One region of the Planococcus sp. NCCP-2050 genome, then DNA from elsewhere that is predicted to be linked to it. Evidence: riboswitches for the same ligand, from Rfam matches in the RefSeq annotation. Region 1 holds a riboswitch; the other holds the start of a gene.
What was found. A riboswitch is a leader RNA that binds a small molecule or an ion and turns the genes downstream of it on or off. The one in region 1 is predicted to bind FMN.

Region 1 (4,426 bases):
CTTGACTACAAAAAAACTCCGGAGCAAAAGCTCCGGAGCCTATATAGGTTGAACTAAATTAATTGTAGTGTGATGAAATCGCTCCAGGCGGACGCGAGCCCGCGGCAAGCTCAGCTGTTTTGCGGAATATCGACAGGGAAAAGTTATTAGTTCAACTTATATAAATTACAATTTTTTCATCAAGTTAGCCATTTCAATCGCCCCTGCAGCCGATTCCCAGCCCTTATTCCCAGCTTTCGTACCAGCCCGTTCAATCGCTTGCTCAATTGAATCGGTCGTCAAGACGCCGAAGATAACCGGAATTCCTGCGCTGTCACTAACTCTAGAAACACCTTTCGCTGCTTCGCTGCAGACATAGTCAAAATGGGGCGTTGCACCGCGAATAACAGTTCCGAGCGTGATAATTGCATCGTACTTTCCGCTTTGCGCCATTTTCTTCGCTGCGAGCGGAATCTCGAAAGCTCCCGGGACCCATGCAATCGCTACATCATCTTCGTTCACTCCGTGGCGCTTTAACGCATCTTCTGCGCCGCTCAACAATTTGCTCGTAATGAATTCGTTGAAGCGCCCCACCACTATTCCAATCCGTAATCCTTCACCATTTAAATAACCTTCGTAATGTATAGCCATCATATTTGCTCCTTTTTAATATCAGCAATCGCTAATGTAAATTTTTTATCGCACTCAGCATATTTTTCAAATGGCCATTTCGCGTTCTTTGCGATATGCAACCAATGATTCAATCGTCAAAATTCCCAGCCCTAAGCGTTCGGCCACTTCCTGTAAATCATCGACACGCGCCATCGTACCATCTGGTTTCAAGATTTCACATATGACGCCAGCCGGAACAGAACCGGCGAGTTTCGCTAAATCCACTGCCGCTTCAGTATGTCCGGTACGGGTAAGCACCCCGCCGCTTTTGGCAATCAACGGGAATACATGGCCGGGCCGGTTAAAGTCGCGCGCTTGCGCCAATGGATCCGCCAAACTTTTAATCGTATGGGAACGTTCAAAGGCACTGATGCCGGTTGTCGTTTCTTTATGGTCAATGCTGATCGTAAATGCAGTTCCAAACTCATCTGTGTTTTCATCCGTCATCAAGGGCATGTTTAATCGAGCCGCAATTGATTCGTCAATCGGAGCACAGATTAAGCCTCTTCCTTCGGCAGCCATTAAATTGATGATTTCAGGTGTAGCAAATTCAGCCAAGGCAATAAAGTCACCTTCATTCTCACGGTTTTCATCATCAATCACAATCACAGCTTTTCCTGCTTTCAAATCACGCACGGCTTCTTCAACTTTATAGAACAAGACTTCCACCTCCATTAGAATCCATTTTCAGCTAACCAATTACGCGTCATTTTAGGCGCAGTCTGTTGAATTCGCTCTGTATATTTCGCGAGCAAATCGCATTCGACATTTACTTGTGCACCGATTCCTTTATTGCCAAGCACTGAATCTTCTTGGGTCGTCGGAATTAGGGAGATGATAATCGAACGGGCTCCTAATCCGAAAATAGTCAAAGAAGTCCCATCAATTGCAACCGAACCTTTATGCATCATGTATTTCATCAATGCGGGCTCTATCTCAATTTCTTTTGTCCAAGCATTCGCTTCTTTTCTAACAGCTCGAATCTTGCCGACCCCATCAATATGGCCGCTGACGAAATGGCCGCCAAATCGTCCATTTGCCGGCATCGCCCGTTCTAAATTAACGGGTGAACCGCTTGCCAGCTCTTTTAGCGCCGAAGATTTGAAAGTCTCTGGAATGACATCGGCAGTAAATGACTGCTGGGCAAAACTTGAAACCGTCAGGCAGACTCCGTTGACCGCTATACTGTCGCCCCGCTTCATATCTTCTAAAATCAATGAACAGGAAATCACCAGTTCCAATGATTGCGATTTGGACTGAACGGAAGAGATCTTTCCGACTTCTTCTACAATCCCGGTAAACAAATGCATCACGCTCCTCTTTTAACGCTTGGCCATACGCTGGCCTATTTTTGTGCATACCAAAAAGCACCTGTATTTCTGATATGCTGGGTTCTTTGGTGTCAGAGACACCCTTTCGATGTTGCTAAGTTGGATTCTTTCCACCAAGGGGCTGTCGGGTGGCAAGGAAAGGAAAAACAAGAGAGGTAAAAATACACTTTTTAATCGGCACCGTAAAAAGCGTGCACCAAATAAGCTTCATTTCTTGGCTGCGAAATGAAAAATGAAAGCTGTTTATTAAAAAAGTGTATAACAAAATAAGCCTTCAAATTCTTCTCCCATCCAGACTTTCACTGTCGGTGCCGGATTTTCACCAGCTCCACCGCTCTTTAACAACAGCAAACGGGCATGTCCAGAACCGGCGAATGCCGGAACTGGGCGATGCAAAAACTCAGGCGGGGATGCCTGCAGCTTACATTTGCTTAAAGATCGGGTCACGGACTTACAGTTTCCTGCTCACCGCCGGTAAGGAATTTCACCTTGCCCCGAAGAATTTGATTCGATTATTTGTCGTTATAAGGGTAACATAATTAAAAGAGGAATCCGATTATATTGAAAATTTTTTTGAAAAAGGGGTGAAAAGAATGACACACGAAATGACTGTAAAAGGATTGGATGTAGACCCCGAAACCCGCTGTCGGCATTACCATTCAGAAGTAGACCGCATTGCGATTAAATTTTATTGCTGTGGAATCTACTACCCTTGCTTTGAATGCCATCAAGCGGTCGGATGCGGCCAACATCAAGTATGGCCTTTGGAGCTTTTTCATGAAAAAGCGATTCTTTGCGGCAGCTGCGGCCAAGAATTGAGTGTTACGGAGTATTTGGAATGCCGTTCTGAATGCCCGTCATGTAATTCCTCTTTTAATCCTGGATGCAGTTTGCATAAACATTTATATTTTGCTGCATAAAAAAGGGCTGCCCGGTAAGTCGTTATTCGACTTATGGGGCAGCCCTTCTATTTTTTCAAGCACTTTCAGTGGCTTGTTCAACTCTTAGGCACATGACGATTTGCTCGCCTTTTGAACGCATCAAGCGCCGGCCGGTATCCTCAAATCCGGCTTTCTCATAAACCCGCTGCGCCGCAAGATTCCGCGCATTCACACCGAGTACAATTTCATCAAATTGCGGATATTCTTTTCTGATAAATTCCGGAAGGGCGTAAATTGAGCCTGTAGCGATTCCCCGGCCTTGGAATTTAGGGTTTACTGAATACCCGCGAAGCAATAAGGCCCGGGGATTATTGGAGTATTTTTTCCGGTCATCGGATTCATCAAGCTCGAAAAATCCAGCCACTTCATCACGCGCTTTGATGATGATTAAATGCTTTAACGGATTTTCCGCATCCCGCTCAATGATGTCTCGGGGAAGGCCGGTAAATTCAAGCTGATCGGATGGCAAATCGTACGTGACAGCCACTTTTGATGAGTAAGGATGAAGCGATACTTCTTTCTTTTTTATCATGATAAACGCCTCCTTGCTGCTCATGGAATTCCATTTTAACTCCGATTATAGCACGCTTTTATTTTATTGAGTTTTCAAGATTGTAAAGTTTGGAATTTCGGCAAAATAGGGCAATTACTAAGCTTTCTCCAAAGTGACCACGATAATTTCTGGTAAATTGAAAATTCTCACTGGAAAACCGCTATTGCCTAGGCCACGGCTCAGCACCAGACGTGTCGACTGTTCTTCGAAAAGCCCTTTTGTCATGGTCGGAAACCATCCTTGGCCCGGTGCAAATAAGCCGCCAAGACCTGGGAAACGGATCTGCCCGCCGTGCGCATGCCCTGCAAATACTAAATCGATTTCTTCTTCTACGTAAATGCTGAACATTTCCGGACGGTGTGCCAACAAGAGTGTAAACCGCTCATCGATGCCTGCATCTGCCAGTGCATTGCGTGTGAAGTCCTGTTCTGTTTGCTGGACATCGATCAACGGGTCATTGATGCCGGCAATCTGCACAGATTCACCTTCCACTTCCCAGTCCATCGATTCGTCCATCAATACATGGACACCTCTTTGTTCCAGCGCTTCCGTAATTTCATCGATTTTGTTCACTGCCACTTCATGATTTCCAAGAACATAGTAGACTTCACTCATTTCGACCAAGGCATCCACAAGCGTTAAGCTTGTATCCAAATCATAGCGATTGCTGTCGATCAAATCGCCCGTCAGGAAAATGGCATCGGGTTTGGCCGCTTCCACTTTTTCAATTAAAGACGATTGCCCCTCGCCAAAATTGGCGTTATGTAAATCGGAAATTTGAACAATTTTTTTGCCGTCAAAAGCCTCAGGCAGCTTGTCCGATTCAATGGTGAATTCCGTCGTTTGGATCCAATTATTATTAACCCAAATAAAGCCCCATAGAAGGAGCAGCACAAATAATAGAGCACCTAATTTTTTCATATTTTAACCTCTATTCACAGTTGGCCGAA
Region 2 (4,426 bases), 960 kb from region 1:
TTGAAAATAACTGGCTGCAGGAACCTTGTCTTTTATATTCCGCAATCTCTTTGTCTGTTCGGCTTTGCTGATTTCTGTAATTTCCCCGTACAATTCTGGGCTCAGGAACGCCGAATAATCAAATAGCGGATCGTTCATAGCGAGTTCAACAAAATGATCTTCAATGGTACTGGTTTTCAACTGCCGGATTGAAGCTATTTCAGCCAGTGAGTGCCCTTCTTTGAACAGTTTCTCCGTTCTTCTCGTGGATTCTGTCAATGCTGATAATTCGACAATATTTTCTTTCATCCTACTTAATAAGGGATGCCGCTTTTCTTCTATCATTTCCAGCCAAGCATGCAAGGTTTCAATCACCGCTAATCGGGCATCTAAGACATGTATCCCTTGGATATCCGCTATTTGCTCCCAAGTAAGCCCACTCCATCCGAAACCGCTTAAACGCTGCATCAGCGCGTTTTTATGGCCATCGCTTACTTCAAGGGCTTGAAGGCTATCTAGAATTTCTGCCTTTAACTTAGCAACGGATCCCAAGTCACGGAAATGGATAGCCTTTAAATACCTTTTCACCCATCCTTGGATGTCGTCAGAATTGTCAATCGGATCGAATTTATTGATCGATTGGCTCGTATGGGAAAGAGTCTGGATCACCAAAGACAGGCGATTGAAGAAAATCATCTCATTTCCTCTGTACTTCCAGCCATTTAAGCTTGTAGCAGGCAGCGGAAGGGTCAATGCCTGTTCAGTCAAATCAATGACATCTTCATTGAAGCGTATGTATTTTTTGCTGATCAAACCTTTTACTACTTGATCGTAGACCTTTTTCTCCAACTTTGGCATCAAGCCAAAATAAGGATGCAATTTATAATAACCGACATCTTGAATTGTTTGACCTGACTTTTTCCCTTTAATAATATGGTAAGGAGCTGATAACGTCCGCTCCAGATTTATGGTTTTCATGATGGCAATTACAAGTTCATCAAATAACAAGAGCGGTCCCCCTAGCGTTTTTGGTTGAAAATCTTCACAAACACCTTTAGAATGAATACGATAGTATAACTGAACTTGTTCGGAGATAAAGGAGAGGAAAATAATTATGGCTAAGTATACCATTGTCGATAAGGATACATGTATCGCTTGCGGCGCTTGCGGAGCTGCTGCACCTGACATTTATGACTACGACGACGAAGGAATTGCGTTTGTTATTCTAGATGATAACATGGGGACTGAGCAAGTTCCAGACGAATTGGAAGAAGACATGGAAGATGCATTTGAAGGCTGCCCAACTGACTCCATTAAAGTTGCGGATGCCCCGTTTGAAGGCAATCCATTAAAATACGAAGACTGATTATAAATACGCGCATGTAAGGCTTTTGCCTTGCATGCGTTTTTTTTTGCAGTAAAAAAAGCAGGGAAGCCACTGACCTCGCAAGCTTCGGTCAATGGTTTCCTGCTTTTCTATGATTTATGATTGGTAATAAAGCCGCTGTTTCTCAATCCAGGAGTACATGCTATTAAAAATCAATAAGACAACAGCAGCAAGTGCAATTCCTTTAATCAGATTGAAAGGCAGGATACCGAGCACGATTGTGCCGAATAGGGCATTGCCTGTTTCAGCCGGCATATTTAAGAAGTAAGTGTACATCGGCAAGAAAACCAAATAATTCAAGAGGCTCATACCGATAGCCATGGATAATGTTCCAGCAGTTAAACCGAGGATCATGCCTTTTTTAGAAGCAATTCTGCGGTAAATCACATAAACAGGTGTAATGAACAGAATGCTTGTCGCAAAGTTTGCCAAATGGCCAACCGGCACTCCTGTCGGGCTTCCTGCAAATAACCAGTCCAGTACGTTTTTGAAAAACGCCACTAGGATTCCGGCAACCGGACCCATTGTGATTGCGGCAATCAAAGCCGGCACATCACTGAAATCAACTTTCAAAAATGCGGGTAATGCTGGTAATGGAAAGTTAAAGAGCATCAAAATAAATGAAATACTGCTCAACATTCCGATTACAATCATGGATTGTAATTTTTTGTTCTTCATATTCCTCTCTCCTTGTCGTGATTCACCAGAAGAAAGGCTTGGACTATGCTGCCACATATAAAATCCCTTAAGCAAACTTCACTTAAGGGAGAAAAGGCACACTTAAAATAGCGTTCCGTTTATATGTAAACGATACACGTCCGCACCTTCACCTTCTCCCATCCAGACTATACTGTCGGCTTTGGAATCTCACCAAATCCTGCGTTTTACGGCTCGCGGGCTTAAGGACTGCTGTCCAATTACCGCCGGTAGGGAATTGCACCCTGCCCCGAAGATGAATCGATATTTTGTTATGTCCTAATATTAGTAGAAAAAAGGCATAATGTAAACAGAAATGCTTCACATTATGCCTTTTTATTTATTTTTTCTTTTAATTCAAGGTCCATTGAAGGTGGTTAGGCGCTTCCGGTACGGGAAGCGGCTCCTGCAAATTAAACTCCTGCCACTCGCTTTGCTCTACTCCCACTAATTCAACTGGTTTTCCGAACGATTTCACAGTCAATGACAAATTCTCAATCATTTTCCGAACGGCCTGTTCATCGAAGCTATTCAAATCCAGCAACTCAGAAAAATTGACCGTTATCGATTCTTCATTTTCTAAAGCTTCATATTCCACATCTCGCAAAATGGGGTTTTCGAGAAAATCATTCGGTGAATTTCCAAGTGCAGCTAGCGCTTCAGAAGCTGACTCATAGACCACTCCATAATCGGGTACAGAATAGACCTTGCCGTCAGCAGCCGTATAAGAATAATAGGCATGCTTTTTCAGAGCCGTCTGAATCGGCTCCATGGCTCCTACCTGACTGAACTCAGCAGGGTTCCCTTGCTCATCAGTCACCCGAATTTCATCCATGTCTTTAAAAGTTTCCTTGAGGGTTCGTGTGTAGACTTCGATGCTTGCCGAGGCCATATCGTATTGGTGATCGGCCGGCAGCACGTGCTCTGCCACTCTTCCATTTGCAGAAAGTTCGCCAAGCAAAGGATGGTACTCATCAAATCCTAAAGCCTGCTCATCCAATTGGTTCGCATAGCTGTTATACAAGTCAATGGATGAAGGGTTTTCCTGCGAAAAATCCTGGGCAATCTGTTCGTCCGGAATTAGGAAAGACACTGGGATAACAAATGCATTTTCGGTCAAGCCGATCGTAAACAGCGTGTTGCCGTTCAAATCATCTTCATATATTGCCTGTGTTCCGGCAGCTTCTCCGCTTTCTTCTACACCGAAACTTTCGATTGAACTGGCACCTTCTGAACTTTCCGCTTCCGGTATAGCCTGTTCGTTTACATTGTTTACATCCGATGTGACCGCTTCATCTTTTGAACTTTCCGAACCGCTGGAATCAGATGCGCTATTCATGCCATTTTGGCTGATAATGGAGGCGATTAAAACGCCAACCGTGATAAATGCCAAAGCCGCGACCAAAAATGGCAGCCACCGCTTTGGTTTTTTCTTCACAGGTGCGACCTGGTTTAAGCGCATATAAACTTCTTCTTTAGACCGTTCGTCTTTAATCTGCGGGAACTCCCTCAGCATACTTTCAATCTGGTCATCGTCCCATTGCTTATTCGGCATGCGCTTCTCCCCCTTCCATAGAGGATAATTTTTCACGGAGCGACTTAATTGCACGGTGTTGCGTCGTCTTTACTTTGCCTTCGGTCCAGCCGAGGACTTCCGCCGTTTCAGCGATCGATAGATCTTGGAAAAAGCGCATAATGATAACCATTTTCTGATCGCCTGTACACAAATCCAAAGTTTTATACAGTAAAATCTTATCTTCATTCAATAACGAAACTTCTTCCGGTATTTTCTCCGGGGAAACCAATTGCTGGGTTTCCCAATCGAAATGTTCCATCGAATGCTTCTGGCGCACCGCAACTTTTCGGAAATGATCAATCGCTACATTTTTCGCAATCGAAAAAAGCCACGTTTTTTCAGAGCTTTTCCCTTCAAACCGGTCATATGCTTTAAAGACGCGTATATAGACTTCATGCATCAAATCTTCCGACAGATGGCGGTTTTTCACTAAGTATATTAGAAATTGAAAGACATCCTGATGGTACTCATCGTAAAGCCGATGGAAAACGGAGTCATTCATATGCTCCCCCCGTTCTTAGATTAGTCGTTTTTCAGTCCAGCAAAGTTACATTTTTTTCAAAGGCAATAAGAAAATGAAAGAAGTACCTTCACCCACTTTGCTCTCTGCATAAATCTTGCCTCCATGGGAGTCAATGATATTGCTGGCAATCGCTAAACCTAAGCCGGTTCCGCCTTTGCCTAATGTACGAGCCTTATCGGCTTTGTAGAACCGTTCAAAGACATATTGCAGATCTTCTTCCGGGATTCCGACGCCGGTATCATTCACCGAGATTTTGGCATAGCCC

Region 2: it holds a riboswitch for FMN, as region 1 does, so the genes downstream of both, NFU07_RS02280 (ECF transporter S component) here and ribE (riboflavin synthase) in region 1, are expected to answer to the same signal.

Annotation. Positions count from the first base shown of each region.
Region 1 is NZ_BRCX01000001.1:1,389,722-1,394,147, forward strand. Features, by position in the region: gene ribH (6,7-dimethyl-8-ribityllumazine synthase) at 166-630, opposite strand; partial or broken gene ribB (3,4-dihydroxy-2-butanone-4-phosphate synthase) at 700-1,311, opposite strand; gene ribE (riboflavin synthase) at 1,326-1,955, opposite strand; FMN riboswitch at 2,258-2,488, opposite strand; gene NFU07_RS06820 (CHY zinc finger protein) at 2,576-2,902, shown strand; gene NFU07_RS06825 (GNAT family N-acetyltransferase) at 2,958-3,455, opposite strand; gene NFU07_RS06830 (metallophosphoesterase) at 3,573-4,397, opposite strand.
Region 2 is NZ_BRCX01000001.1:434,709-439,134, forward strand. Features, by position in the region: gene NFU07_RS02270 (YpbB family protein) at 1-987, opposite strand, end outside; gene NFU07_RS02275 (ferredoxin) at 1,094-1,345, shown strand; gene NFU07_RS02280 (ECF transporter S component) at 1,463-2,044, opposite strand; FMN riboswitch at 2,191-2,324, opposite strand; gene NFU07_RS02285 (hypothetical protein) at 2,415-3,617, opposite strand; gene sigX (RNA polymerase sigma factor SigX) at 3,607-4,140, opposite strand; gene NFU07_RS02295 (ATP-binding protein) at 4,186-4,426, opposite strand, start outside.